Regions from separate parts of the Paenisporosarcina sp. TG-14 genome, predicted to be linked through region 3. Evidence: riboswitches for the same ligand, from Rfam matches in the RefSeq annotation. Region 3 holds a riboswitch; each other region holds the start of a gene.
The links. Region 3 has a riboswitch for S-adenosylmethionine ahead of C406_RS0117600 (methionine ABC transporter ATP-binding protein). Riboswitches for the same ligand answer to the same signal wherever they lie in the genome.
Positions count from the first base shown of each region.

Region 1 (7,659 bases), on a different contig from region 3:
CGTTTAGAGCTTAGTAATGTGAAGGCTGATGTAGTAAGCGCGCAGTCCGATAATGGTCGCATTGAGTTACATGATGTACAGGGAATGATTAAAGCAAAAACGGATAATGGAAGAATTGTAGGCTATGTAAAAATCTTGACTAAGCCGATCAGCTTGAAGACTGATAATGGTAGCATTGAACTTACGATGAATCACAAACCGGAACATGCTACAATTCGAGTGGATCGTGATTGGGGTAAAGTAAGCGTATTTGGTGAGAAGTCGAGGGACATGATTTTCGGAGATGGTTCTGTGCTAATTCAGCTGAGTTCGGATAATGGGAGCATTACGGTAAAGGAAGCTTAGCTTTAAACCTTAACAGTGCCGAAGTTCTAAGAACACAAGAAACTTATTGCTTTTAGTAAATCTAATTTTTATATTTTTACTTGTGAAATGAAATATAAGAATATCAATAGGTAAGCTAAACAACTGGGAACTATCAAAGCTCACATAAAAAGACCGTTATCTATTTTCATTTAGATTACGGTCTTTTTATTATGAGTTAAATTCATTAAAACATAAAGGTTTCAATATTTAAGAAACATATCTCAATTTACTGAGTAAAAAACATCATCTTTAATCAATAATTTAACCCTTTTGAAACCATACTATATATTGAGGTGAAAACATGAAAAAACTGTTGTCCCATAGTGATTTGGATGGAGTTGGATGTGGTATTTTAGCAAAGCTCGCTTTTGGTAAACAGGTGAAGGTAAGATACAATTCTGTTGCGAGTCTTAATCGTGAAGTTGAATGGTTTTTAGAAAATGATAGTAAGGATACATTTTTATTTATTACGGATTTATCTGTAAATGAAGCAAATGAAAAGAAGCTCAATACATTTTATCAAGCTGAAGGAAAGGTTCAATTGATTGATCACCATAAGACGGCTCTTCATTTTAATAATTATGATTGGGGGCATGTGGTAGTAGAAGATGACGAAGGAAAATTAACTTCAGCAACTTCTCTATTTTATCAATTTCTTGTGGAGCATCAACTAATGGAGCCAACTGGATCTGTCTCGGAATTTGTAGAGCTTGTTAGACAGTATGATACTTGGGAATGGGAGAAAAATGAGAATTTTCAAGCCCAGCGCCTAAATGCACTCTTTTTTTTAGTGTCAATTGAAGAATTTGAAGAAAAAATGATTAGCCGACTTATGACAAGCGAACATTTCTTTTTTGATGAGTTTGAAAAGAAAATACTTGATATGGAAGATAATAAAATTGAACGTTATATTCGCCGGAAGAGACGAGAACTTGTTCAGTCTAAAGTCGGTGAACATTATGCCGGAATCGTTTACGCGGAATCATATCATTCTGAGCTTGGAAATGAACTGGGTAAAGAGTATCCGCATCTTGACTATATTGCCATATTAAATATAGGAGGAAAACGATTAGGATTTAGAACGGTTCACGACCATATTGATGTGTCTGAAGTAGCCGGTAAGTTCGGTGGTGGAGGGCACGAAAAAGCTTCGGGTTGTTCTTTGACTGATGAAGCCTACAAGAAGTTTGTGGTTGGAACGTTTCACATAGATCCTCTCAGAGAAGACGCGAAACGAAATCGTTATAACTTGAAACGGTCTAAATTTGGTTCTCTGTATAAAAACCAAATAAATGAAGTCTTTTTTCTATATCAAGTCAATGATCAAGATTGGGTGATTGAACAAAATAAAAAAAGAATTGATACGACTTATGTGAATTTTGAAGAAGGTGAAAAATACTTAAAAAGAAATCACGGAGCCTGGCTAGTTAGAGACGATACTTTTGTAAGTTATTTAATGGATAATGCCAATAAGTTAAAAAGATGAATAGTATGAAACGAAAAACTTAGACGGTTTAACAATGCCTTACAAAAACCCTCATCAAAAAAAAGTTGGAGATGAATGACACCTTCTTTCATTAGACTTTTAATAAATATAGAAAAGCATTTCTGGAGCTACAGAATTATCAATAACTTGTATCTAGGAATTCGTAATAAACTTGGTGCTTAAAGGGCATCCTTGTAATGTAGAGGAATTTAAGGAGGTTACATGACTTATGGGATTGAAAGAAGAAATTCAGTATTTAAAAGAATATCACAGTGGTGAGAGAAGTGTATTGAGTGTATATTTGAACACTAATCCAGGTGACCCTGAACAGTTGAATGGTGCATGGAAAATTCATTTGAAAAACGGTTTGAAGGATTTAGACAAGTATTTAGCAGCTTCCAATAATGATACAGAATTGAAATCTTTTAAAAAACTCAAGAAAAAAGTAATGGATGAAATCGGAGATAATCGAAATGATTTACACAAAGGAGTCGTGATTTTTGCATCAGAGAACCCTCCACTGTGGTCAGTTTATTATGTGCAAGTACCTGTGAAATCAAGCTTTCATTGGGAAGACCATCCAGTGCTTGAAGAGATGGAATATATGTATAAAGCATATCCGGAAGCAGGAATTATCTTGCCAAGCTTTGGGGAAGTTCGCATATTCGATACCGCTATGGGATCCATCAAAGATGAATTGGTCTACATATTTGATGCGAATCTTGAAGAATGGGGAGAAGAGAAAAACATGGACCCTGATGGTCAACATGTAATTGGGAGCAGTAAAGTAGACTTCTTAGAATCACGCCTTAGAGAAAACTTGTACAGATTCTATAAGGAGATGGGTACAAATGTAGAGCAGCTGAAAAAAAGTCGTGGTTGGAGTGAAATACATGTAGCGGGTGAAGCAGAATTAGCAATTGCTTTCTCCGAAACATTGCGCGATAAACCAGCGAGCTGTATATATAAAAATTTAAATAATAGTCAACCGAATGAAGTAATTCATCAAATTTTCGAGAAATAAAATAGTACAAAACTCAACTGAATAGTACTAATTCTTAAACGTTAATTTAAAAGTAGCTCATGACAAAATTTGTGTAGTGTAAGTGTTATAACTTTCATTATTTAAAATGTATCTGTCATGGGCATTTACTTATAGTTCCACATAGAAGAACATTCCAACATATGTATTAATCGGAAATGGAAAGGAGTTCAAGTATGGATCTAAACTTGATTTGGCAAACAGTTCTTATTTTCGTAATTGGTACACTAATCCTAAGGGTAAGTGGTAGAAAATCAATATCTCAGATGACGATTCCTCAAACAGTAATAATGATTGGAATCGGTACATTGCTTATCCAGCCTGTCACAGGACGAGGACTCTGGACAACTTTTGGCGTAGCGGCCGTATTAGTATTAAGCCTAATAATTACGGAATACTTTCAAGTAAAATTTGATATAGCTGAAACAACACTTTCAGGCAAAGCTTTACCAGTAATTGAAAACGGTGTTTTAAACGAGAAGAACTTAAAGAAGCTCCGTTTACCGGTGGATAAGTTAGAAGCCAGACTTCGGCAATCTGGTATTACTTCAATTAATGATGTTCAAATTGCAACAATTGAGTCTAGTGGGCAATTAGGATACTTATTAAAAGAAGCTAAACAGCCTGCAACAAAAGAAGATATACGGAACCTGATTCAATTAATTCAATCCGGCAAATTAAATTTGAATAACCAAAGATATTCTCAAGAGAATATCTTTACCGAAACAATAAACAAGGAAACGACTGATGTACCAAGTCATTTACAATAAGTATTTAATAATGCAATGGTGAAGTTACCCTTTAAGATTATATAATTTTAATAAAGTATTAATCTATTATTAAATGGGTCTACTCTTAAAGGATATTCATATTTTATAATATTATGCGAGAATCGAACGGTATTTATAAAACTTAATAATAAAAATGCAAATGAAGTAATGCATCTGAGAGCGTTTCATTTTTCATAATGTTATAATTCTTACACATCCATTATAAGAAAAAAGGAGCTAAAGTCAATTCCTCTATTTAGTGTAAGTGTGATAAATTACTTTATTTCATATGAAGCTGTTTTTTCTTCAGTCAAAGGTTCATGCTTATATCTCTTCTTATTCTAAGTTTTATTTAAATAAAACTTATTTGACGTATAAAATGCTCATTTCTTATTTCTATTTCTTGGCAATTCTATATTTAGCGGAAAATTCTGTGAACTATTTCCAGGGAAATAAAAATATTGATAAATGATTGACAATCAATCTAATTGATGAAATAATCAAACAAATTCATTTTTAAGAAAAGCGTGGCATTTTACACAATAACGACTCCTACTTTTTCTTATCCTAAAATTAATATAATTATTCTTATTTAGAGCAGGTGGAGGGACAAGCCCTATGATACCCGGCAACCGATTCAATTTTGGACACGGTGCTAATTCTTACAGCTTATTGCTGAGAGATAAGAAGACGTTTATCCTGTTAACCTCTTCTTATTATGATGAGGTTTTTTTGTGTCAACTAAATTAAAACTGATGTTAATACATACATACAAAAGGAGAAGAGTTCAACATGAGCCAAATAACAGCATGCTATCAGCTTTATGGAAAGCCTGGTTCTTTTGAGAAAAAGGCAGAAGGAATTGCACTTGGTTTAACAATTGGATCTTGGACGGATTTACCGATGCTCGATCAACAACAACTAAAAAAACATAAAGGTATTGTCGTATCAATAAAAGAGTTTGTAGACGAATCTTACCCAATAACACCGGAAGAAATTAAAGCAGAAGTGAAAATTTCTTATCCTAGCGCAAATTTCACGTCAGATATACCAGCGATCTTGGCGACTGTTTTCGGAAAGCTGTCTCTAGACGGTAAAGTGAAATTACTAGACTTAGAATTTGGAAAGAAACTAGAAAGTAATTTTCCAGGTCCTAAGTTCGGGATTGAGGGAATTCGTACTATTCTTAATGTTCATGAACGACCACTGGTTATGAGTATTTTTAAAGGAGTAATTGGTAGGGACATAGATTATTTGGTAGCGCAATTACGAGAGCAAGCTTTAGGGGGAGTTGATCTTGTTAAGGATGATGAGATTTTATTTGAAAATCATCATACTCCATTTGAAAAGCGAATAACAAGAGGTAGAAAAGTATTACAACAAGTATATGAAGAAACTGGACATAAAACTTTGTATGCAATTAATTTAACAGGGAGAACATCTGAACTAAGAGGTAAGGCGAAGAGGGCGAGTGAGCTAGGGGCTGATGCCTTACTATTCAATGTTCATACGTATGGACTTGATGTCCTTCAAGAGTTAGCCGAAGACAAAGAAATTCAATTACCAATCATGGCTCATCCAGCATTTAGTGGAGCTTTCACTTCTTCTGCATTTTACGGGGTATCTAATCCACTACTCCTCGGGAAGTTAACACGCTATTTAGGTGCGGACTTGTCACTCTTCCCATCGCCATATGGTAGTGTAGCTCTAGAAAAAGATGTAGCCCTTGCAATTGCTGAAGAATTGACGAAAGAAACCACTTTTAAACGAACGTTTCCAGTTCCATCTGCAGGTATCCATCCGGGGCTAGTCCCGCTACTAGTTCAGGATTATGGAATTGACTGTGTGATTAATGCTGGCGGTGGTGTGCACGGACATCCGTCAGGTGCAGCTGGTGGTGGACGAGCATTCAGACAAGCAATTGATGCTGTTTTAGAAGGTGAAGAATTGTCGGAAGTAGTTAAAGAACAAGATGAATTAAGAGAAGCACTTAAATTATGGGGAAGTGACAAATGAAAAATCTAACTATTTTTTGTGATTTTGATGGGACTGTAACGACTCAGGACAACATTATTCATATTATGAAAAAGTTTAATCCCCCTGAATGGGAATCAACAAAAGATAATATTTTAGCACAAAATATTTCAATTGAAGAGGGAGTTAGAAAGATGTTTTCACTGCTGCCGTCTTCACTAAAGGATGAAGTAATTTCATACGTACTTGAAGAAGCGCAGATTCGTGAAGGTTTTGGAGAATTTGTTACCTATACAAAAAAACACAATATCCCCCTGTATATCGTTAGTGGAGGAATTGATTTTTTCGTCAAACCTCTTCTAGAGCCATATGGTCCATTTGAAGACATCTATTGCAACATAGCTGACTTTTCTGAAGATACTATTAAAATTATTTTCCCCTTTGGATGTGATGAAACTTGTGCTAGTCAAGGGTGCGGTTGTTGCAAACCGTCTATCATGCGAAATCTTCTTCCTAAAGATGCTACTAGCATAGTTATCGGAGATTCAATTACAGACCTAGAAGCGGCTAAGCTTGCAGACATAGTAATTGCAAGAGATTTTCTCATTGAAAAATGTGAAGAGTTAAGATTGCCTTACGAAAAGTATGAAAATTTTCATGATGTAATTACGATTATCGAGATACAATTGGATGTGAACTCATGAAACTACTTCAGGAGAAGTGGAATGAACTAGCAGATATAAAAGATGAGTTAGCTACTCGAGATTGGTTTATGGGAACAAGTGGGAATCTTTCTATTAAAGTAAACGATAGCCCAACCCAATTCCTAGTAACAGCAAGTGGTAAAGATAAGAGAAAAAGAACTTCTAAAGACTTCTTAGTTGTTGATAACAAAGGGAGTTCAGTTGAAGTTAGTGATCTCAGACCGTCAGCTGAAACACTTTTACACTGTGCCGTCTACAATAATTCAACTGCTGGTTGTAGTCTCCATGTACATACAGTTGCAAATAACGTTATCTCTGAATTATATGGGAGATCTGGGAAGATTGACTTTAAAGGTCTAGAACTTATCAAAGCGTTTAATCTTTGGCAGGAAGATGATGTTCTAAGTATTCCAATCATTCCTAATCTCGGAGAAATACCAAAATTGGCGGAAGAGTTCCAATCGCATGTCAAAAGTGATAAAGGAGCTGTACTGATTAGGAATCACGGGATTACGGTATGGGGAGTAAATGGTTTCGAAGCAAAAAAACTTCTAGAGGCTTGTGAGTTTTTATTCCAATATCAACTAACGTTGGACCAATTAAATGTTAAATAAGAGAGGAAGATCTTAATGGCGATTATAAAAATTCAAGGAACAAACGAAGTAATTGAAACACAAAATGAAGTAGCTTCATTTTTGGAGCAACAAGAAGTTATTTACGAACATTGGGACATTGAAAAACTTCCTGTAAACCTGCGCGAAAAATTTGCTCTAAGTGATGATGAAAAAGAGGAAATACTGGTAGCTTTCGAAACGGAAATTGAAGACATTTCAAAACGTCGTGGCTACAAAGCATCAGATGTAATTTCCTTATCAGATTCTAACCCTAATTTAGACAATCTTCTAAAAAACTTCCAAAGAAAACATCATCATACTGATGACGAAGTTCGTTTCATTGTGAGTGGTCATGGTGTATTTATTATTCAGTCCGCAGACCAACGATTTTTTGAAGTACATCTAATACCAGGTGATTTAATATCAGTACCAGAAAATATTCTTCATTATTTTACGCTTTCTGATGATCGTAAAGTTGTTGCTATTCGCATATTTGTTACGATAGAGGGATGGGTACCTGTATATCAGGAAAGTGTCTAAGATTAAATAGTAATTATCTTATCTTACCTTCTACTTATTTCAGAACATATAAACAATAAATGAAAAAATCCAGTGACTAAAGTAGTTGCTGGATTTTATATTGCAATCGAATATAAATATTAAATGCAATTAATATATACCACAAAGAGCGTTACTTGTCTGT
Region 1 is NZ_AMGD01000002.1:25,194-32,852, forward strand. It holds gene C406_RS0100455 (DUF4097 family beta strand repeat-containing protein) at 1-345, shown strand, start outside; gene C406_RS0100460 (DHH family phosphoesterase) at 668-1,852, shown strand; gene C406_RS0100465 (VLRF1 family aeRF1-type release factor) at 2,082-2,876, shown strand; gene C406_RS0100470 (DUF421 domain-containing protein) at 3,071-3,664, shown strand; SAM riboswitch class I at 4,250-4,353, shown strand; gene C406_RS0100475 (2,3-diketo-5-methylthiopentyl-1-phosphate enolase) at 4,457-5,680, shown strand; gene C406_RS0100480 (2-hydroxy-3-keto-5-methylthiopentenyl-1-phosphate phosphatase) at 5,677-6,342, shown strand; gene C406_RS0100485 (methylthioribulose 1-phosphate dehydratase) at 6,339-6,956, shown strand; gene C406_RS0100490 (cupin domain-containing protein) at 6,972-7,496, shown strand.
Region 1: it holds a riboswitch for S-adenosylmethionine, as region 3 does, so the genes downstream of both, C406_RS0100475 (2,3-diketo-5-methylthiopentyl-1-phosphate enolase) here and C406_RS0117600 (methionine ABC transporter ATP-binding protein) in region 3, are expected to answer to the same signal.

Region 2 (7,659 bases), on a different contig from region 3:
TCTTCAATTCTCGATACATAGCCAACTTCTTTTCCTATAGTCACATAGGTGACATAAGAACCGACTAATTTAGAAGAAAAATCTTCTCCAGCATTTGTTGACACGGACAGACCAGTGTCTGACCCAATCATAACCAAGTCCTTATCCTCAGGATGTGCAGCTAAGTTCGACGCTTTTTGTGAGTCAAACCCGTTCATCGCTTTTTGAACAAAGGATTCACCATCGTCATCTGTATAATGTAAACCTGGTTCTAATCCTTTAACAGGCATAGGATTAATTACGTATACTCGATTTGTATCATAACCAGCAGCTAAATAATGAAAGTCAATCTCGCCATAAAATGCGAGTTGCTCAATATTCTCTCCCAAATCAGTACTCTTCACTAAACCGAGGGGATCTTCTAGCGAAGAATCGGGTTCAGGATGACCACTAGAATAAAATCCTTTACTGACCGCTTGAAAACCCATGTAGTCATTTTTCTGTGAATTTGATTTTTTCCAAGTATCACCATCAAATGTGATGGGTCCTTGATGAGTAGCGACAAGTAATATATCTCCATTTGCTGGATACCCGATACCATGAATATGATCAATTACATTGGAATCATCGATAGCTTCATAAGTAAAATTAGATGTTTCTTCTTTCGAACATGCACTGATCAGAAATAGTACAAAAAGGATGACTAAAAATTTCAATTTTTTCTGCATATAATCCACCTTTACTTCCATTTGTAGCCAATTCCCCAAACTGTCACGATGTAGTCTGACGTTGGAAACCCAGCTGTTTTAAGTTTATCACGCAAATTCCGAATATGTGAATCGACTGTACGCAATTCTGTGAGAGACCGGTCAGGCCACACGACAGCAAGTAATTGTTCGCGCGTATAGGTTCTAGTGGGATGCGTCATAAATGTCTCCAACAATTGAAATTCTTTTAAGGTTAGCGTAAGCGTTTGGTCGTTTATACGAAAAGTATACGCAGCTAAATCCAAAATGAAACCATCTCGAATCAAGATGGGTGAGTCTGTAGAAGAAGAACGTCTTAGTACAGCATTTATACGTGCCACGAGCTCTTGTTCATCGAACGGTTTAATAATATAGTCATCAGCGCCTGCTTGCAATCCTTTTACTACGTCACTCTTGTCGGATCTAGCTGTCAACATAATAATGGGCACATCAGACTTTTGACGAATGGCTTCACACACTTGCCAACCATTCATAAAAGGCATCATCACATCAAGAAGGACTAAATCAACTGAATGTAGATCGAGGAGCTGTAATCCTTTTTGCCCATCATTGCTAATCAGACATTGAAAGCCGTTTGGTGTTAAGAATAAATCTAGTAATTCCAACATTCTCTTTTCATCATCGATACACAGAATCGTTGTCATTCACTCACCTGATTTCTTACAAAATGACAGTGAAAACACTGCCTTTCCCTACATCACTAATCACTTCAATACGTCCTCCATGTGCGTCAACGAGCTCTTTGACAATAGCTAGCCCAAGACCAGCGCCACCATATTCTCTAGAACGAGACTTCTCTACCCGAACAAGTTTTTCAAAAATCAATTCAAAATTATGTGGATGGATGCCTATCCCTTCGTCTTCTATTCGAATGACCGTTTGTCCATCTTGCAAAAAGACATCCATCCTTGTGGTCGATCCTATAGGCGAATATTTACGGGCATTATCCAGCAAATTTATGACGATTTGTTCGACACGAACCGGGTCTACAAACATCTCAAATTCTTCTCGAATCGACAGCTGCAAATACTTTTCTTCTAATTGAAAAGAAGGTTCGACACGTTGCAATACATTAGAGAAAAAGGGGCTTGATTGGACGCTTTCTTTTGAAATGGTGAATGTTGTTTCGCCCATTTGTGCCAGGTCAAATAAATTTTTTACGAGTTCAGTCAAACGAGTCGATTCTTCTTCTAAAATCGACACATAGCGCTGTCGGTCTTGTGCGGATAGGTCATCTCGCTTTAAGACAGAAGAATATCCCGATAAATAGGTGAGAGGAGTTCGTAATTCATGTGAAATAGCTGCAAGAAACTCCATACGTTCTTTTTTGGTATGCTCTAAATCATCCGCTAATTTTTGAATCGACTTTGACAATTCACCTAGTTCATCTCGACTTTGGTGAGTTAACTTGACTCGGAAATCTCCGGTACTTAGTCGTTCCGTCGCTTCTTTCATACGAATAAGTGGTCGAGTAATAATACGAGATAATCCTACGTACACCACAAACAAAATGAGTAAACTAGCCAAGCCTGCAATTCTAAAGTGTATATTTAATCTTTCCATAAGGGAATGAAGTGACTCACTTGATTCAAACATGACAACTGAACCTCGTTGACCATTTTCCGCTTCAAATGGATGTAACGTAACAATGTAGTTGTACTGTTGCCAATCATTAATGATAACTGAATCACGAGCAGGAGCGACTGTTAAATTTTGTTGGAAATTATCGACTAAAGCCTTCGAACTATCTGAACCTGCAGTCCACTGACGATCCAAATCTAAAATTGCAACTTGCCGTTCTGGACTCGACTCCATCAGCTCAATATGCATCAATGTTTCTTGTGAATAAGAATCTTGCAACACATCGCGATGGTTCGCCCCACGTTCAAGCAACTGCGAAAACTGGGCATCTTCTTGTGCATGAACAATCGTGCGATGCAAGTAAATCATCATTAATCCCTCTAAGATCAACACAGCTAACAAAAAATACGCCGCTAACTTCATCGAAATACGATTCATCTCTTACACCATCCTCAACTAACTGCGTTTAATTGTACACGATAAATATGAAAAAACTGTGCAGAACACACTTGATTTCCCTATAAATGTAAGAGTTAACTTTCGAGTTTAGTGCTGGCAGGAATAAATAAGTAGAAAATAATTTCTTTACAGTAGTGTCAATGATGTAAGCGTTTACTAATGTAAAAACTGTAAAAACAAGGATTGACATTAACACCTAAGCGATTTAATATTCTAACTACAAAGAATATTTAACCAATTTAATAGAAACTTATCAAGAGCGACTGAGGGAACAGGCCCTGTGAAGTCCAGCAACCTCCTATATGGAACGGTGCTAAATCCTGCAGAATGATGTCATTCTGGAAGATAAGGCGATTTATTAGAAACCGTAGCCTCTTTCAAAGTGAAAGGGGCTTTTTTGTACCCAAAAAGAGGGTCTGTATGATATTAATGTCAATCCTAACCTGGTGATTCCGTGTCAGTCGATAAATGAAAGTGAAGAGTAACTTGTGAAAATTGAAAGGGGAAAAGAATATGTCTGTTGTTATTTTAGAAGGAGTTCGAACACCATTTGGGAAATTTAAAGGGAGTCTTTCAGGCATCACAGCAAAACAGTTGGGAACTGCGGCTGTTGAGGAACTACTAAGAAGGGTTCCACAATCGAGAAATGCAGATGGCGTTATACTTGCTCAGGTTATTCAGGCGGGGCAAGGTCAGAATCCTGCGAGAAAGGTAGCGGTGGATGCCGGAGTAGATTTATCCGTACCAGCTATCACGCTAAATAATGTGTGTCTAGCAGGCTTGGTTTCGGTATCGGATGCAGCCAGACGAATCGCCTTACACGAAGGGCAGTTGTACATTGTGGGCGGGTATGATTCGATGACCAATGCCCCACACGTCGCCAATTTACGGAAAAACATCACGCTTGGAAAAGAAGTATTTAGCGACACGCTTGACGATGGACTGTGGTGCTCTTTGTCTGATGAATCGATGGGCGTTCTGACAGATACCATTAACAAGGAGTTAGGGATTACGCGCTACGAGCAAGATGAGTATGCACTTGCCTCACAACAGCGTGCATATAAAGCGGTGACTAAAGGGTATTTTGAAAACGAGATCATACCAGTAACAACAAAAACAGGAATTGTAACCGAAGACGAAGGGATTCGCCCAAATTCTTCTTTTGAATCATTATCAAGATTAAGACCCGTTTTTCTTGAAGATGGAACGATTACAGCTGGCAATGCTTCTCAAATGTCTGATGGAGCAAGTGTGGGGATTGTTGCGAGTGAGTCGTTTGCTAACAAAATCGGCCAGACGCCACTTGCTAAAATCATTGGTTGGGCAGATATTGCAGTCCAGATGTAAGCCTACATTTAAAGCCAGCACAAGCCATTGAAAAAGTACTTGAGAAAACGGGTCACACACTAGCTGAAATTGACCTCTTTGAAATAAACGAAGCATTTGCGAGTGTTGCCATTGCAAGCTGTAAGAAACTAAAAATCCCCTTTGAAAAAGTGAATATTAACGGAGGGGCAATTGAACTCGGTCATCCTTTAGGTGGCACAGGATTTCGCTTGCTACTAACGCTTATCCATGAGTTGAAAAGACGTGGAGGCGGAAAAGGAATCGCAACCCTATGTGGAGGAGGCGGTCAAGGCACCGCAGTTTTAGTGGAAGTACCTAAGGGGTGGCAATAATGACAATGAACGTAAAAGAAGCATTCAATACATTAAATAATCAGGAGCTTGCATGGTATCCAGATGACACGCTCATTAACAATGCGAACATCACTTTATTCAATAGTAAACACGGATTAGCTGATATTGAAGAACTTCATAAGAAATCAATTAGCGATCCGCAATGGTTTTATGAAAGTCTGCTTAATGAACTCGATGTAACGTGGCACGAGCCTTATACCGAGTTGCTGAATACGCAAAATGGGATAGCTTTTCCGGAGTGGTTCAGTAAGGGAAAAACAAATCTTGTCCACTATACGATTGAGAAACAAATTATCAACGGCAGAGGCGATCATCTTGCTTTTATTTGGGAAGGTGAAGATGGAAGCACTGTTTCTTATACCTTTAACGAACTTAATAAAAAAGTTAATGAGCTAGCGGCTGGCCTTATATCATTAGGAATTGTAAAGGGCGACCGAATTGGTATTTATTTGCCGCCAATACCAGAAGCGCCTATTTCATTATTCGCCTGCGCAAAGATTGGTGCGATAGTGATCCCTGTGTTTTCAGGTTACGGGTCGGAATCTGTGGCGTTACGGTTAAACGATAGTCAGGCGAAAATGTTGATTACAGCTGACGGTTTTTATCGTCGTGGAAAAGTGATAAACACGAAAGCTGAAGCAGATCGTGCAGTTAAACTTGCGCCGACTATTGAGCATGTCGTGGTAGCTAATCGCACAAACCAAGATATTAACTGGAATCAAGACATAGATATTTGGTTACATGACTTGACTGACAAACATGTAGATCAAACTGTGGAGACAGAGAGACTGCGTGCAGATGATCCATTCATGATTATGTATACCTCTGGCACGACTGGCAAACCAAAGGGTACTGTCCATACTCATACAGGATTTCCTTTAAAAAGCGCAATTGACCTTTACTTCTGTTTTGATATAAAAAAAGACGACCGAATCTTTTGGCTGTCGGACTTTGGTTGGATGATGGGGCCTTGGCTATTCTTAGGCGCAGCGGTTCACGGTACGACGGTTGTTTTTTACGAAGGTAGCCCTGATTTTCCTCATGAAGGTCGATTATGGGAACTCATTGAACGCCATCAAATTACGACTTTCGGAGTTTCGCCTACCTTAATCCGTTCGCTCATGACGAAAGAAGCGCAAGTACCACAACTTCCATCCTTAAGGATACTAGGGTCAACAGGAGAACCATGGAACGCGGAAGCATGGTTTTGGTTTTTAGATCATGTAGGAAAAGGCAGATGCCCGATCATAAATTATTCGGGAGGAACTGAAGTGTCAGGGGGAATTCTTGGCACATACCCGACTATTCCGATAAAGCCATGTGGTTTTCATGGGCCAATTCCAGGAATGGCAGCCACAATCGTTAATGAAAATGGACAAAAAGTTGAGAATTCCATTGGTGATTTGACCATTTCAGTTCCGTTTATTGGCATGACAAAATCGTTTTGGAATGACGATGAACGGTATGTAAGTGCCTACTGGTCGAAGTGGGAAGGAATTTGGGCACATGGAGACTTTGCTGCTATCGACAAACACGGTTTCTGGTATTTACTCGGTCGGTCCGATGACACAATGAAGGTTGCGGGCAAACGAATTGGCCCGTCAGAGATTGAAGCAGCGGTTACTTCTCATGACTTGGTGAAGGAATCTGCGGCAATCGGTATTCCCCATAAAGTAAAAGGGGAGGTGCCTGTAGTCTTCGCTGTCTTGCATGACGCAAAGGTAGTTCCGTTAGAGAGCGATTTACAGAAACATGCTGAACGTTCACTCGGAAAAGCACTTAAACCGCAACGAGTCATGATCGTTTCCGATATTCCATATACCCAAAGCGGGAAGATTGCCCGGCGCGTGATTAAGGCTCTGTATCTTGGTGAGGATCCAGGAGATGTATCGACATTAAGGAACACCGCCGTTCTGAAGGAAATAAAGGAAAGAGGTCAGGAAAGTGAAACTACTTTTAGAGAAAAAAGTGAATCCACAGGAGGCTGAGTTTATGGAATATGAAACTAAACACGCCAAGTTGTCCGAGGATTTATCAAGACCATTTTTCAAAACGGAACAGCACAAAACACTATTTCAACAAACTGCAGTATTAGCAGATCGCTTCAGTACAAGAGCTGCTGAAATAGATGAAACGGGTCGCTTTGCATTTGAAAACTTTCAAGAATTAAAAGATTCTCACTATATTTCTCTATCTGTTCCAAAAGAATATGGGGGTAAGGAAATTTCATTATATGAATTTCTTCTGTTGCAGGAACGACTCAGTCAAGGGGATCCTTCTACTGCCTTATGTATTGGTTGGCATGTTGGCGTAATTTTTGATCTTCGTGAGAAGCGCAACTGGAAGGAAAAACAGTTTGAACAACTATGCAACGAAGTGGTTCAAAATCAGGTGTTAATTAATCGGGCGGCTACTGAGCCAGCGACAGGAAGTCCGACTAGGGGAGGTAAGCCTCAAACCACTGCCGTAAATACCAATGGTAAATGGTCGCTTACAGGTAGAAAATCTTTTACCTCGATGGCTCCTGCTCTCGATTATTCACTGGTAACCGCAACGATTGAGGAAACGGGAGAAATTGGTGTCTTTTTAGTTGATCACAAACTTCAAGGAGTAAGTGTCGAGGAAAACTGGGATATGGTTGGAATGCGTGGTACCAGAAGTGATGATCTAGTTTTAAGTAAGGTGGAACTTGCTCTAGATGCTCTAGTAGAAACGGAAACAGGAAACTTAAACAATCAACCAAGGGCTTGGCTACTACATGTTCCAGCTTGTTATCTTGGAGTGGCGATTGCTGCCAGAAATTATGCCGTTTCATTTGCTTCAGAGTATAAACCGAACAGCCTGCCAGGACCAATTAAGGATGTACCCGAAGTACAGAGGAAAATTGGCGAAATGGAGCTAGAGCTTTTAAAGGCAAGGCATGTTCTTTACTCGATTGCACAACGATGGGACGAAGAGCCGTCTAAACGTTCAGAGATGTCAGCAGAGTTAGCAGCAGCAAAACATGTTGCAGTAAACAGTGCCAACGTAGTGGTTGATTTAGCCATGAGGATCGTAGGGGCAAAAAGCCTTCAAAGATCAAATCCACTGCAGAGATATTACCGAGATGTGAGGGCGGGTCTTCATAACCCACCAATGGACGATGTTGTCATTTCACTATTAGCGAGACAGGC
Region 2 is NZ_AMGD01000040.1:18,404-26,062, forward strand. It holds gene C406_RS0112235 (F510_1955 family glycosylhydrolase) at 1-707, opposite strand, end outside; gene C406_RS0112240 (response regulator transcription factor) at 719-1,390, opposite strand; gene C406_RS0112245 (HAMP domain-containing sensor histidine kinase) at 1,407-2,765, opposite strand; SAM riboswitch class I at 3,034-3,138, shown strand; gene C406_RS19575 (thiolase family protein) at 3,300-4,133, shown strand; gene C406_RS21060 (hypothetical protein) at 4,106-4,465, shown strand; gene C406_RS0112255 (AMP-binding protein) at 4,465-6,474, shown strand; gene C406_RS0112260 (acyl-CoA dehydrogenase family protein) at 6,479-7,659, shown strand, end outside.
Region 2: it holds a riboswitch for S-adenosylmethionine, as region 3 does, so the genes downstream of both, C406_RS19575 (thiolase family protein) here and C406_RS0117600 (methionine ABC transporter ATP-binding protein) in region 3, are expected to answer to the same signal.

Region 3 (7,465 bases):
AGGCCTTCTTTTCTTGTATAACAACCTTTACGAAACAGAAAGACTGTATCAATATCAAAATAGTAGGTTTGTCTTTGGATTATTTACAAGAGATTGTAGTGGAAGGCGGCGACTCCGGCGGAAAAAGCGAGACAGACGAGACCCCGCAGGAAACGAGTTGTGTACAATTCGTTTGCGACGAGTAACCGCAGGAGCAAGGGTTTTCAAGCGGACGAGGAGACTTGGCGCTCGCCCGCGGAAAGCGTCCGCCTGTTTCTGCATCGCTACGCTAGCTTCGAAACATGAAAGTGCGCTGAAACGGAAATCACACCTTTACTAGTCCATAAGCTAAGAAATAATAATTTTTTTCAGTGCCTTACGTTTGTAAGGGGTTCTCACATTTTGAAACTAACTAACGCGACTCTAATTTCCTTATAGCTATCGCCACTTCAGTTGCGGTCATTTTTGCACTACGCATTTGGTGAATAGACTCTTCTTCACGTGTAGAGTGTTCAGCGATATCATCTATCCATTCAGCGGAAATGTTCAATTCGTGCAACGTCGTAGGCAAACCAATTTCTTTATAAAAACCAAAAAGCCGCTCGACTTCACTCTCTTTTTGTTCTAGAAGCAGCTGCACCAAAATTCCATAGGCCACTTTACTTCCATGTAAAGCCTTATGCGACTCAGGTACAATCGTCATACCATTATGAATGGAGTGGGCACCAGCAGTGCGACCAAAATGATCACCAAAACCACCTACCATACCACCAAGCATAATAATCGATTCGACTACTTTGAGAAACGCATTCGACAATTTCTGTTCTTTTGCATCACGAATAGCCTGTTGTGCATTCTCGAACATTTCATTCGCGCACAGTTTCGCTGTATGATGTGCGACTTTAAGTGCAACAGAGGGATCAGTTAATTTACTAATTTGCACATCTGCCTCATACCACTTGGCAATTGTGTCCCCGATACCTGCAATGAGAAGTGGAATGGGAGCTTCCACTAAAATTCTCGGCTCTATGAGTAGAATGTCGACACTCATTGGGTACACATCATAATGAGTCATCTTACCTTCATCTGTATAAATTACACTTAAAGGTGTCCATGGTGCACAGTTTGAAGCAAGCGTTGGAATTAAGATTGCCTTCGTTTCACTTATACAAGCTGCTGCTTTAACCACATCTAACACTTTTCCGCCACCTACACCAATTATGGCATCTACTATATTGAATTGTGCTAAATTAGCCACTCTAGTAATTTCAGTGAGTGAACATTCTCCGTGATAGAAGATATGTGTCACATGGATATTTTTCAGATTAGGTAAATAGTGGCTAGCCGCATTCCATGATTTCACACCCGAGACAATGAGCACACGGTTAATGTTTCTAATCAGTAATTTGTTTTCAAGTTCATCTAGCACTCCACTTTTACATACGTATTCAGCTGGCGCCCCACGAACGATGATATCTTTCACAATTACCCTTCTCTCTTAACGGTTTTCCATCCACTCTGGCTTACCGAATCCTACAAAATCCTTGTCGATTATTGCTTCAAATTCTGGTGACTCTACGATATCAACTAAGTCTTTCGCAAGTTGTGAATCTTTGTTTTCAGTCTTTACGGCAACTAAGTTACGGTATTGATCTGGCATATCTTCAAGAACTAAAGCATCCAATAAATCCATTTTTGCTGCTAAAGCGAAGTTTCCTGGAACTGCAGCTAAGTCGGAACCTTCTACAGCACGAGGCAACCCACCTGCTTCAATTGGTTGGAACACTAAGTTTTTCGTGTTCGTTTTGATATCTTTTTCAGAAACTGTTAATGGCTCTGAACTTGAATCTAATTCAATTAAGTCATGGTCTTGTAGGACTAAGAAAGTACGTGCTGCGTTTACTGGATCATTTGGTATCGCAATCGTAGCACCCTCTTCGATCTCTTCAATTGACTCGAATTTATTTGAATAAATGCCCATTGGTGCAGTCGGCACTGTTAAAAGACCAGTTAAGTCCATATTGTTTTCTTTCGAGAAATTCTCTAAATAAATTGAGTGTTGGAAAAGGTTCGCATCAATATCTCCATTATCTAATGCGTTATTTGGTTGAATATAATCACTAAATTCTATAATCTCAACTTTATATCCCTTTTCTTCTAAAGCTGGTTTAATCGCTTTGTTTAACATATCACTGTAAGGACCAGCTGTTCCGCCTAACTTAACAGATTTTTCATCTGCTGTATCTGTACCCGCTTCCTTATCCCCACCACAAGCTGCAAGTACTGTCATTAAGATAACTAAGATAATTGTAAATAATCCTTTTTTCATGTTCATTTCTCTCCTCTATTATCTTTTATCTATTGCTTTAGACGTCCAGTCACCTATTAATTGAATGATTTGAACGAGAACAATTAATATAACAATCGTGACAATCATGATTGTATTGTCGTACCTGTAATAACCAAAGCGAATGGCTAAGTCACCAATACCGCCACCGCCTACTACACCCGCCATTGCAGAATAGGCAATCAGACTAACGACGGTTAATGTAATCCCCTGCACAATGCTCGATTTTGCTTCTGGTAATAAGACATCCTTGATAATCATCCAAGGTGTTGCGCCTACTGCAATAGCCGCTTCAATGACACCCTTATCAATTTCACGTAAAGACGTTTCGATGATTCGAGCGAAAAATGGAATGCCCGCAACGGACAAGGAAACACTTGCTGCTCCTGGTCCAATAATAGTGCCTGCGAGTAATTTAGTTAAAGGAATAAGTGCTACTAACAAAATAATAAACGGAATGGAACGTACCATATTGGATACAAAACCAAGCGTCGATTTCACAAATCTATTTTCTAAGAATACTCCCCGATCAGTAATGAAAAGTACGATCCCCAGTGGTAATCCTATAATAATGGCAACCGTCAGTGAGATTCCGATCATGTGCATCGTTTGTCCAAATGCTTTCATAATATCTGGTCCAAGTTCTATCATATGCTGAAAATCAAAGCCCATTTCTAATCACCTCCGCTTGCGCTCCTCGGCCTTCCATATATGTGATAGCCCTCGTAACATCATCTGGTTCCCCTTTTATTTCCATCAAAAACAAACCAAGTGGTCTTTCTTGAATGTATTCAATCGAACCATGTAGGAAGTTCGCTTTTATATCAAATTGCTTAACTGTATCTGCTATAATTCCCTCACCTGCAACATCTCCTCTAAATAAAACCTTCACGAGTCGACCTTTACAAGCGTCTAATATTGACTGAGGCACATCAAACGATACAACACTGCTAATAAATTCTTTCGTCAAATCCGTTACAGGGTTTGAGAAGATGTCATACACATCCCCCTCTTCTACGACACGACCATCTTGCATAACTGCCATGCGATCACAAATTTCTTTTACCACATTCATTTCATGCGTGATTAACACAATCGTGATATTTAATTCGCGATTGATTTTTTTGAGTAACCGTAAAATGGATAATGTTGTGTTTGGATCGAGTGCTGAAGTAGCTTCGTCACACAATAACACGGCCGGATTATTTGCCAATGCACGGGCTATGCCAACACGTTGTTTTTGTCCTCCACTTAGTTGAGCTGGATACACATCTTTCTTATCTGTTAAACCAACCATCTCAAGCAATTCCACAACACGAATTGCAATTTTCTCTCTCGGAGTACTTGCAGCTTTCAATGCAAATGCAATGTTTTCGGCTACTGTCTTTTGACTAATTAAGTAAAAGTGTTGAAAAATCATACCGATTTTCAATCGTGCTTTTCGTAATTCCTCACCTTTTAATTTTGTCAGGTCACGCCCGTTTACTTCAATACTGCCACCCGTAGGTCGTTCAAGTAAGTTGATACAGCGTAGCAATGAACTCTTGCCGGCTCCTGAATATCCGACAATCCCGAACACTTCCCCTTTAGAGATCGTGAGGTTTACTTGATTAACACCAATTACAGGACCTTTTTTTGTTGTGTATTCTTTAGTCAACTCTTTAATTCTTATCATCACAAAGCCCCTTTTCACCAAAAGCGTCACTATACCTCGATTTGAAAGTCAATAAAGATTTTCTTAAGCGGATATGCGAGCTGTATATGTTTAATTCGATAAATAAACTTTATTTATCGAACTTATACTTTATTAACCAAGAAAAACGTAAAGCTGCTAGATTGACACAGGTCCGAAGAATCGATACGAAAGCCTTTCTTTCGACTGAGGACCTGAAGCAAAACTTTTACTTTCTTACCCCGCAAAAAAGCCCCCTTCATAAAGAAAGAGGCACCGAAAATTGGATTTTGGTTATCTTTCAGAATGATTTCATTCTGTAGGAATTGGCACCTTCCCAGCTCGTGCTGGAGGTTGCCGGACGTCATAGGGCCTATCCCTCAGTCTCTCTTGATAAATTCCGTATGTAGTTGTTTTGTTGCTGAAACCAAATACTACGTTGTTTTTCGACAAGTGTCAAACACTTTTTGAATAAAATTTTCACTTTTCAAATAATGAATTATAAAGTGCTGGTCTACGATCTTCATAAACAGGTATACGTTTACGCACTTCTTCAACTTCCGAAAAATCAACATCAATCACTGCGTACTCTTCTTGTTCAGCACCAGTCCACAAGATTTTACCCCAAGGTGCAATAATCATCGATTGTCCATTAAAATGATTATTTGGATCACTACCAGTTCGATTCACAGCGATCACGAAACATTGATTTTCAATTGCACGTGCTTGCAGTAAGATCTTCCAATGATCAATACGAGACTCTGGCCACTGTGCTGGAATAAATAACACCTTCGCCCCCGCTAATGCGTGTGCCCGTAACCATTCAGGAAACCTTAAGTCATAACATATGAGTCCTCCGGCTTGAATGGAACCTAAATAAAACACATTTTCCTTATTTCCTGCTTGTAGATAAAGATGTTCATCCATCAGACGAAATAAATGCGCTTTATCATATTCTGCAACAAGTTTACCATCGTTCGTAAATACATACATGGTGTTGTAGAAGTTAGTTCCTTTTTTCGTAGAAACCGAACCACCTACGATGTGGATGTGATGTAAACGCGCCAGTTCAGAAAGAAACTTTTTCGTTCGTTTCCCTTCGAAATCAGCAAGTTGCTCTAATTCTTTTAATGCATATGCAGTATTCCACATTTCAGGTAAAACAACGAGCTCTGCACCTTCATTTACGACTTTTTCAATTAACATTTGGACGTTATGAAAATTTTTATCGGGATCGGCAAACGCAACGTTGAGTTGAATGCATGCGATTTTCATGGTACACCTCCTATAGACAATATACACAAAAGGTTATAAGATTTGGCAGACGATTGCAACTATTTCAGAAAATGAGGAACTGCCATGAAACTTTCAAAAAAACTAAAACAATTACCTCCACAATTTTTTGCTTCTCTAGTGCAAAAAACAGGAGATGCTATTGCTCAAGGACGCGATGTGATCAACCTAGGTCAAGGTAATCCTGATCAACCTACCCCTTTACATATCGTAAAAGCACTTCAAGAAGCTGTTGAAAACCCAACTACCCATAAATATTCGCCGTTCCGAGGAATTAGCGAATTGAAAGAAGCTGCTGCTAATTTTTATAAACGTGAATACAATGTAGACATCGACCCATTAACGGAAGTAGCTATTTTATCTGGAACGAAAATTGGCCTTGTTGAATTGCCAATGGCCGTGTTAAATCCTGGCGATTGGATGTTGCTACCAGACCCTGGTTATCCAGACTATTTGTCAGGAGTCGTATTAGCCGACGTTCAACTTGAAACGTTACCACTTATCGCTGAAAATAACTTTTTACCCGATTATGGAGCGCTCTCTGAAGAGAGTAAAAAACGAGCAAAACTCATGTATCTTAACTATCCAAATAATCCTACAGGAGCGATTGCGGACCTTAATTTTTTCAATGACACTGTGGCATTTGCCAAAGAAAACGAAATCGCTATATGCCATGATTTTGCCTATGGAGCCGTTGGATTTGATGGAGTTAAGCCAGTAAGTTATTTACAAGCAAAAGGTGCAAAAGACGTTGGCATTGAAATGTACACAATGTCTAAAACATTCAATATGGCCGGTTGGCGTATCGGTTTTGCTATCGGCAATTCACAAATAATTGATGCAATAAACGTGATTCAAGACCATATGTTTGTCAGTCTATTCCCCGCCGTACAACATGCCGCGGTAGCTGCATTAAATGGAAATCAAGAATGTGTGACTACTTTTGTAAATAACTACGAAAAACGTCGAAATGCGCTAATCTCTGCATGCAATCGCATCGGATGGAAAGTAGAAGCTCCTAGAGGATCATTCTTTGCTTGGCTAAACGTCCCAAAAGGGTACACAAGCCAGAACTTCGCAGATAAACTGTTAAGTGAAGCAGACGTAGCCGTAGCACCCGGAATTGGCTTTGGTGAATTTGGAGAAGGCTATATTCGCGTTGGATTATTAGTAGATGAACATCGTTTAGAAGAAGCGATTGAGCGCATAGGGAGATTAGGCATTTTTAATAAGGATATGACGAATGAGTAACAATATCCAATTTTAAGTCCATTTGATTTAATAAGACTATTTTTGAAGGATATTTTCTATTATGAAAATTTACCGGTCAATCACGTTTCATAGCCTAGTCAACTTAGTCAGCCAGATATTTAGATTCAGCACTTTTTTTCCCTAACTCTTTATTCCTTCTCTTTCACACACACGTCTATTAAAACTCGAAAAAAATAAAAAACCGATAACCATTTTACAGGTATCGGTTTTTTATTTGCCTAACGACATCCTACTCTCACAGGAGGAGACCCTAAAACTAACATCTACGCAAAAGAACTTAACTTCTGTCAGTAGAAGATACATATTACTATTTATTAGATAGTTGAAAAATTTTAATCGGCTTAAATAGGGATTTATTCGGCTTCGGAGAGGTTTCAATCGGCTTCGCAACTCGTTTAATCGGCTAGAACCAGATTTTATTCCGTTTCACCCAATATTATCCATATAACACCTTTTCGAGGGATCAATCGAGGAGGAATAATTGGGTTGATTTTCGCTTCGCTACTTATTAGGGGACGAAAACATCAGAAAGTGATGATGGTATTCATGAATAAGTTGAATTGTTAGTTGAACAACTGGTAAATACATCTAATGATTTTCGTCACAACGTAGGTTATTCCGTATGCTATATGCTCCAGGTCTCATTCCTTATCTCCCTGAACTCTTTGTTTAACCCACTTCTCACACATCCTCTATTAAAGCATGGATAAAACCACACAAAAAAACCGATACCCTTTTACAGGTAACGGTTTCTTATTTGCCTAGCGACGTCCTACTCTCACAGGGGGAGACCCCCAACTACCATCGGCGCTAAAGAGCTTAACTTCCGTGTTCGGGATGGGAACGGGTGTGACCTCTTTGCCATTATCACTAGACTATTTGTTTTTTAAAGACAAGTATTA
Region 3 is NZ_AMGD01000081.1:22,819-30,283, forward strand. It holds gene C406_RS0117585 (iron-containing alcohol dehydrogenase family protein) at 392-1,462, opposite strand; gene C406_RS0117590 (MetQ/NlpA family ABC transporter substrate-binding protein) at 1,478-2,308, opposite strand; gene C406_RS0117595 (methionine ABC transporter permease) at 2,327-2,998, opposite strand; gene C406_RS0117600 (methionine ABC transporter ATP-binding protein) at 2,988-4,001, opposite strand; SAM riboswitch class I at 4,290-4,398, opposite strand; gene C406_RS0117610 (carbon-nitrogen family hydrolase) at 4,479-5,273, opposite strand; gene C406_RS0117615 (pyridoxal phosphate-dependent aminotransferase) at 5,358-6,542, shown strand; rRNA gene rrf (5S ribosomal RNA) at 7,323-7,438, opposite strand.

Region 4 (7,659 bases), on a different contig from region 3:
AAGAATCATATTTGTCTTTGTTTTTCCACACTTCTCTCATAATTGCTGGCCAAGGGGCTTTGATTGAGAGATGACCAATTTGTCCATGTGGCTGCTTCGTTCCTTCGTCATCAAGAATAGCTACTTCTATTCCTGGAAACGGACGAGTGTCATGAATTCGTTTCCCCAATTTTTCTATACCCCAATGAATTACTTCGGGATTTAGAGGTTCCCCCACACTTAATAGATGTCGAAGCGAACTTAAGTCATACTGTTGTAAAATCGTATCTCCTTCTGCCTTCAACATTCTAAAAGCAGTTGGTGCACTATACCAAACAGTTACCTTTGTCTTTTCAATGGTTGAATACCAGGAATCTGCGTCAAATCTTCCGCCATATAATACAATCGTTGCACGATTTAACCAAGGAGCAAAGATAGCATAAACCGTACCGGTAACCCAACCAGGATGAGCTGTACACCAATATACGTCATCTTCTTGTATATCTAGCACCCATTTTCCAGTTTGATACTGCTGAATCATTGCCCGATGAGCATGAATGATTCCTTTCGGCTTTCCAGTAGATCCACTTGTATAATGAATATTAAGACGATCTTCTAAATCAAGCCATTCCGTAACATTTTCATCACTTTTAGTACGACGTAATTCTTCCTTCAATGAGATTTCCCCATCCTCACAGTGCTCTGTTTCGGCAGTAATGAAGATTTTCTCAAGTGTTGGCAAATCGCCTTTTGGTACACGCTTAACCAAATCGCTATCCGTGATTAAGTATCGACCGTTACAGTCACTAATTCTGTCTCTTATGGCTTCTTCCATAAACGCCTCGAACAATGGACCGACAACCGCGCCTATTTTGACAGCTGCAATCATCGCAATATAGCAATCTGGATTTTTAGGTAAAAAGATAAAGACGATATCGCCTTTTTGTACACCATTATTTTTTAATACGGTTGCTAGATGATCCGTTTTATCTTTTAGTTGTGAAAATGTATATTTAATTTCTTCTTCATCATTTAAAAAGTGAAGGCCAATTTTATCCCCATAACCATCTTCTACATGGCGATCAATACATTCATGAGCCATATTGACTTTTCCTGAATGATACCAGCTAAACTGTTTTTCAACTTCCTGCCAAGAAAACCCCTCAATACTTTCTTGATAGTTGGAGAGATTATAGGATTGATTTTCAGCCTTATTTGGCTGTAGCTTTAATGTTGTCATGACTTTCCCCCTTTTCTCCTTGAGTCAAATCCAATAAATCAAGGATGTTTGCCTTCATTTTTGCTAATTCTTCATTTCCACGTGACCGTGGTTTTGTCATTGGTACATGAAGTTCTTTATATATCTCACCGGGCTGTCCTCGTAAAATAAAGATCCGATCACATAAGTAAAGAGCTTCATCAATGTCGTGTGTTACCAAAACAATTGACGACTGATATTGATGCCAAATTTTTAATAATAAATCCTGTAATTGCATTTTGGTAAAAGCATCCAATGCACTAAATGGTTCATCTAGAAGAAGAACTTCCGGGTTCGTGATAAGTGCTCGGGCAATCGACACCCGTTGCGCCATTCCGCCAGAGAGATCTTTTGGAAAGTGGTTACCAAAGCCCTGGAGGCCAACAAGGTCAACAAAGTCTTGTGCCTTTTTTTGCTTTTGTTTATCTTTCTTTACTTTTAGTCCAAAAGCGACATTATCGACGACATTAAGCCATGGCATTAAACGTGGTTCTTGAAAAATAATCCCTACTTTTTCATGAACGGCTTTAATCAATTCATCATCTATCTTCACAGCGCCTGTATACTCAGGGTCAAGACCTGAAAGTACTCTTAGTAATGTACTTTTTCCGCAACCACTAGTACCAAGCAGTCCGATGATTTCTCCTTTTTCAGAAGTAAAGCTTATATTTTTAAATCCTGCCGAACCTTCACTGAAAGTTCGCGATACATTTTTTAATGAAAGCAAAAGTCTCACTCCTTTAATTCAACTTACCGAAGCTGTCCTGCCAATGAAGAGCTTTTGATTCAATAATTTTTAAAACAGAGTCTGTTAGTTTTCCCAAGACCGCAAATAGGAAAATGCTCGCGAGAACTAAGTCAGGGGAGAAGGTGTTTTGTCCAACAACAAGCAAATAACCCATTCCTTTGCTTGCCCCCATAAGTTCTGCAGCAACTACAAACATCCAGCCAAGACCGAGTCCGCTTCTGATCCCTGTAAAAAAAGAAGGTAGAGATGCTGGTAGTATCACTTTTCTGACCAATTGGAGTGGAGTAAAATTATATATTTTCCCTACCTCAATGAGCTTGCGATCTACTCCTTGAATACCAGAAACAATACTCAAATACACGGGAAAGAATACACCTACCGCAATGAGGGTAATTTTAGAAGATTCTCCAATCCCCATCCACAAGATGAATAATGGAACTAATGCTAGCGGTGGAATCGCTCTAAATGCATGAATAAGTGGGTCCATTAATTGTTCAGCTTTTTTTAGATAACCAACAATTGACCCTATGACAACAGCAAATCCAACACCGATTGCAAAACCAATCATATGGTTACTCCAATATGACCCCATAAGGTTCCATCAACTACCATGCTGACTATTTTTTCTAAAACTTGGGTTGGCGGTGGCATCAAGTGCCTCTCTAAAACACCAACCACACTTAGAATTTGCCATGCTGCCAATAAGAAAATAGGCACGACACTTCCATATAAAGCCACTTTCAGTTTCTTTGGAAAACGAATGCTGTTTTTTACTTTCCATTGGACTCGTTGTGATAGAGGTTCACTTTTACTGCTCATTCGTCATACCCCCTTTCTTATTTTGATTCAGGCTCTTTTCTTACACTTATTGTTTTCTAAAGTTGTATAAGTTGTTCTAGAGATATATTAAAAATATTTACGAGAACTGCCTGGATTAATTTTTCACTACTTCGTTGGCATAATCCGAATTAATTAATTCATCAATCAATTTCTCTAAATCAGCATTTTTATCAATAATATTATTTTTTTGAAGTACTTCACCTACAGATTGTAAGGCTTCTACCTGTTCGTTTCCCGGTAGTGAATTCGAGTAATCTGTTCTTTCCAATTGCTTTAATGCGACATCAATATCGATGCTCGCTTCTTTAGCCAAAATTTCAGCTGTTTTCTGTGGATTCTCTATCGCCCATTTTCTCGCTTTTTCATATACCTTTATTACTCTCTCTACTTCGTCCGGATATTCTTCAGCAAATTCAGAACGTACATTTAAAACACCATACGTATTAAAATCTGGGTTACGGTAAAACAATTCGGCACCAGTCGTTAATTCAACTTTTGCCATATGGGGATCAAGTCCTGCCCATGCATCTACTTGATTGGTCGATAAAGCTACTGCTCCATCCGCATGTTGAAGATTAATAATTTCCACATCATCTGAGCTTAATCCCTCTTCATTAAGAGCACGTAAAAGTAAAAAATAAGGCTCTGATCCTAATGTAGCCGCCACTTTTTTTCCTTTTAAATCCTTCACTGACTTGATTTCGGAATCTTTATTCGTCACAAGTGCAGTCCACTCAGGCTCAGAGAATACATAAACACTTTCAATAGGCGATCCCTTTTCTTTTGCTAACAATGCAGCAGTTATTGCTGTCGAACCGAAATCAGCACTGCTACTATTTAGGAATTCGAGCGCCTTATTACCGCCTTGACTAAGAACAAATTCAACTTCAATTCCGTCTTTTTTGAATTCCTCCTCTACCCATCCAAACTCTCTTAATATAAGACTTGTGGGTGAATAATAAGCATAGTCAAGCGTGATTTTTTTCGGTTTGTCATTTTTCTCTCCACTTGCATTGTCTGAACACCCCGTTATAACTACTAACAACAAAATTGTTATAAAGCCTAGTACTATTTTTTTCACTTATTCTTCCCCCTTTTTTTGTTTATTAATGACTTAAATTTCACAAGCATAAGTAACAATCGTCCCTCTTAATCGTTGTGCTTCTTTATATGTACATCGATTATGGATAACATCTAGTCCTGCCTCTTTTGCAATTGTTGCCGCCTCTGGAGAAATAACACCTTCCTGCAACCAAAAAATCCTTGGTTTTACAACTGCGGCTTCTTTTGCAACTGAAATTGCTGCCTCTGGGCTGCGGAATACTTGAACGATATCAATCGTTCCTGGAACTGACGTCAAATCGGGATAAGCCTTTTCTCCTAAAACTTCCTTTTCAACAGGATTAACAGGAATGATTTTGTAGCCAAGACGTTGCATTTTTCTTGCTAAACGATTACTAGGTCTTGAAGGGTTTCCGCTTAGACCAACAACAGCTAATGTCTTTTGTCGCTGCTGTTCTTTTCCATTTACGATTTCACGAACTATTGGCGATTGCAAAGCCCATCGAATAACACTTTCATCATTAATAACCACTTCAATTTGTTCTTGGCCATTTGGTGCAAGCCCAGTTGCTTCAAACAAAGCCCGATCAAGATCATTCTTCAAATCGCGAACCGACTCTATTCCAATGGAAAGTCGTATTAAATCTTCGGTAACACCTGTCAACTGAAGTTCTTCTGTGCTCAGTTGCTGATGCGTAGTAGAAGCTGGATGAATAATTAATGATTTTGCGTCACCAACATTTGCTACATGCGACCATAGGGCAACATTGTCAATTAACTTCTTACCTGCATCTCTACCACCTTTAATTCCAAAATTAACGATTGAACCAAAGCCATTCGTCAAGTACTTTTGAGCTAATTCATGTGCTGGATGGTCTTCGAGTCCAGGATATGAAATCCATTCTACTCCCGGATGTGTAGCTAAATACTCCGCTAACTCCTGAGCATTTTTATTATGTTTTTCAATACGCACATGCAATGTTTCTAATCCTTGAAGTAGATTGAATGCACTTTGTGCACTCAAACATGAACCGAAATCTCGCAACATCTGTACACGTAGCTTGGTGCTAAAAGCAAGAGTTCCAAAATCAAAAGCGTATCTTATTCCGTTATAGCTTCGATCCGGCTCTGTGAATGTTGGGAATTTTTCACTGTTCCAATTAAACCGTCCACCATCTACTACAAGGCCACCAATTGTTGTTCCGTGACCACCAATCCATTTGGTAGCTGAGTGAACAACAATATCAGCTCCATAAGTAATCGGCTTACACAAATATGGCGACGCAAATGTATTATCAATAATCAGTGGAATTCCAGCCTCGTGCGCAATATCTGCAACTTTTTCAATATCTAAAACTTGAAGGCTTGGATTTCCAATAATCTCTCCGTAAAGTGCTTTCGTCTTCGGAGTAATCGCCTTCCGGAAGTTTTCCGGATCGGTCGCATCTACAAAGTGAACAGTAATTCCATATCGTGGAAGGGTGGTAGAAAATAAATTATATGTTCCTCCATAAAGACTGGAAGCAGCCACAATTTCATCACCTGCACTCGCAACATTCATTACCGCCAAAGCAATAGCCGCCATTCCTGATGAAGTCGCAACTGCTGCTACACCGTCTTCTAAAAGTGCAATTCGTTTTTCTAATACATCGACTGTTGGATTACCAATTCTAGAATAGATATTTCCGGGCTCATCTAAAGCGAATAAGCTTTGTGCGTGGTCTGTATTGTGGAATACATAAGAACTAGTTTGATAAATAGGTACTGCCCGAGAACCTGTGGTTGGATCAGGTGATTGACCACCATGTAATAATATTGTTTCTAAATCGTAGCCTTCGTTTTGATTTGTCATTTGTTTTTCCTCCTAGGATGTAAATAATTTTCAGTAATCTTATTGGGATACTTGGTTTAATTCTTGAAAAGGTGTAAGTTTTCTTAAAACTTTCTGTAAGGAACACAAAAGACCCTTCTTCATAAGAAGAGGGTCTCTATTCCTCCTCTTATCTTGCAGACATAAACTATCCGCAGGAATTAGCACCTTTTCAAGGGGTTACCTTGATGGTTGCTGGGTTTCACAGGGCCAAGTCCCTCCACCACTCTTGATAAGAAGTAATTATTAAATTAGCAATGCTTTAATGCTTTAATTGATAAACTTATACTATGTCAGCACTTTTTCAAATAGTAATCAATTCATAAAAAATTTCTAATAAATCATAAAAAAGAAAAAGACCCTCAATATAGAGAAGGTCTTTAGTCCTCCTCTTATCTTGCAGGTATACACAACCTGCCGGAATTAGCACCTTTTCAAGGATTTCCTTGATGGTTGCTGGGTTTCACAGGGCCAAGTCCCTCCACCACTCTGGATAAGAGTATTCAATTTTATTTTTTAAACACTTTTAATTTACTAGCTTGTTGATGATTCTATTGTATTCAGAATTTAATGTCAACTATTTTTTTGAAAATTTTCAATAATTTATATTTTAAATTATAATTATTATTTTCTATAAAAGCAGTCACTTCATATATTTTAATTATGTTGGTGAAGATTTTTATAAGCAGAACCAGGGTGACTTTCTTTTAAATATCTCTGACCCTTACCATATAACTTCTCCCTATATGTTCCTTCTTCATATTCAGTTTGAACAAGTCCTCGCTGTTGTAAAATCGGAATGACAAGTTCTACAAAATCTTCAAAACTTCCAGGTGCGAGCGTATAAGCTAAATTGAATCCATCAACATCTGTTTCTTTTATCCAATACTCTAATTCATCAGCAATCTGTTCAGGCGATCCAACTGCAACTGGTCCTCTTCCTCCAATTCCTACAAAAGTAGCAAGTTCTCGAATGGTCCATTTGCGATCAGGGTCAGCTTTCGTGAATACTTCGACTGCAGATTGAATTGCATTACTATCGATATATTCTAATGTCTGATCTGGTTCATACTTTGAAAAATCAATTCCAGTCCATCCGCCAAGTAGTGCCAAGGCACCTTCATAGCTTACATAACTTTTTAATTCTTCATATTTCTTATTTGCTTCCTCTTCAGTCTTACCGACGATAGCAGTAAACACTGTAAACACGAGAATATCATCTGGTTTCCTACCGAATTTTTTTGTTTTTTCACGTAATTCTTTGACACCTTTTTTCACTGCATCTGTTGTGGGTCCTGCTGTAAAAACACATTCAGCATGCTTAGCCGCAAAATCTGCTCCACGTTTAGAAGCACCTGCTTGGTAAAGTACAGGTGTCCGCTGTGGAGAAGGCTCACATAAATGGGCGCCAGGAACTTTGAAAAATTCCCCTTCGTGATTAATTGTATGTACTTTTTTAGGATCTGTGTATATTTTATTTTTCTTATCACGTAATACCGCACCCTCTTCCCAACTACCTTCCCATAATTTATAGCTAACCTCTAAAAATTCCTCAGCTATGTCATAACGCTTATCATGTGGAATTTGACCTTCTAAACCAAAGTTTTTTGCTGCGCTCTCTAAATAAGAGGACACAATGTTCCAAGCTATTCTCCCTTTAGTAAGATGATCTAACGTCGAAAACCTTCTTGCCAACATATATGGTTGCTCGTATGTGAGTGAATAAGTTAGTCCAAAACTTAGGTGTTTCGTTGCGTAAGCCATGGCAGGAATCAATAACATGGGATCATTAGCTGGGGCTTGAATAGCCTGTTCTACAGCAACATCTTTGCTACCGTTGTAAACATCATAATAGCCCAGTACATCTGCCAAGAAAATCCCATCAAACTTTCCTTTTTCTAA
Region 4 is NZ_AMGD01000012.1:10,196-17,854, reverse strand. It holds gene C406_RS0104915 (AMP-binding protein) at 1-1,219, opposite strand, end outside; gene C406_RS0104910 (ABC transporter ATP-binding protein) at 1,191-1,964, opposite strand; gene C406_RS19295 (ABC transporter permease) at 1,978-2,553, opposite strand; gene C406_RS21325 (hypothetical protein) at 2,550-2,804, opposite strand; gene C406_RS0104900 (aliphatic sulfonate ABC transporter substrate-binding protein) at 2,920-3,906, opposite strand; gene C406_RS0104895 (PLP-dependent aspartate aminotransferase family protein) at 3,940-5,739, opposite strand; SAM riboswitch class I at 5,885-5,996, opposite strand; SAM riboswitch class I at 6,147-6,257, opposite strand; gene C406_RS0104890 (LLM class flavin-dependent oxidoreductase) at 6,415-7,659, opposite strand, start outside.
Region 4: it holds a riboswitch for S-adenosylmethionine, as region 3 does, so the genes downstream of both, C406_RS0104895 (PLP-dependent aspartate aminotransferase family protein) here and C406_RS0117600 (methionine ABC transporter ATP-binding protein) in region 3, are expected to answer to the same signal.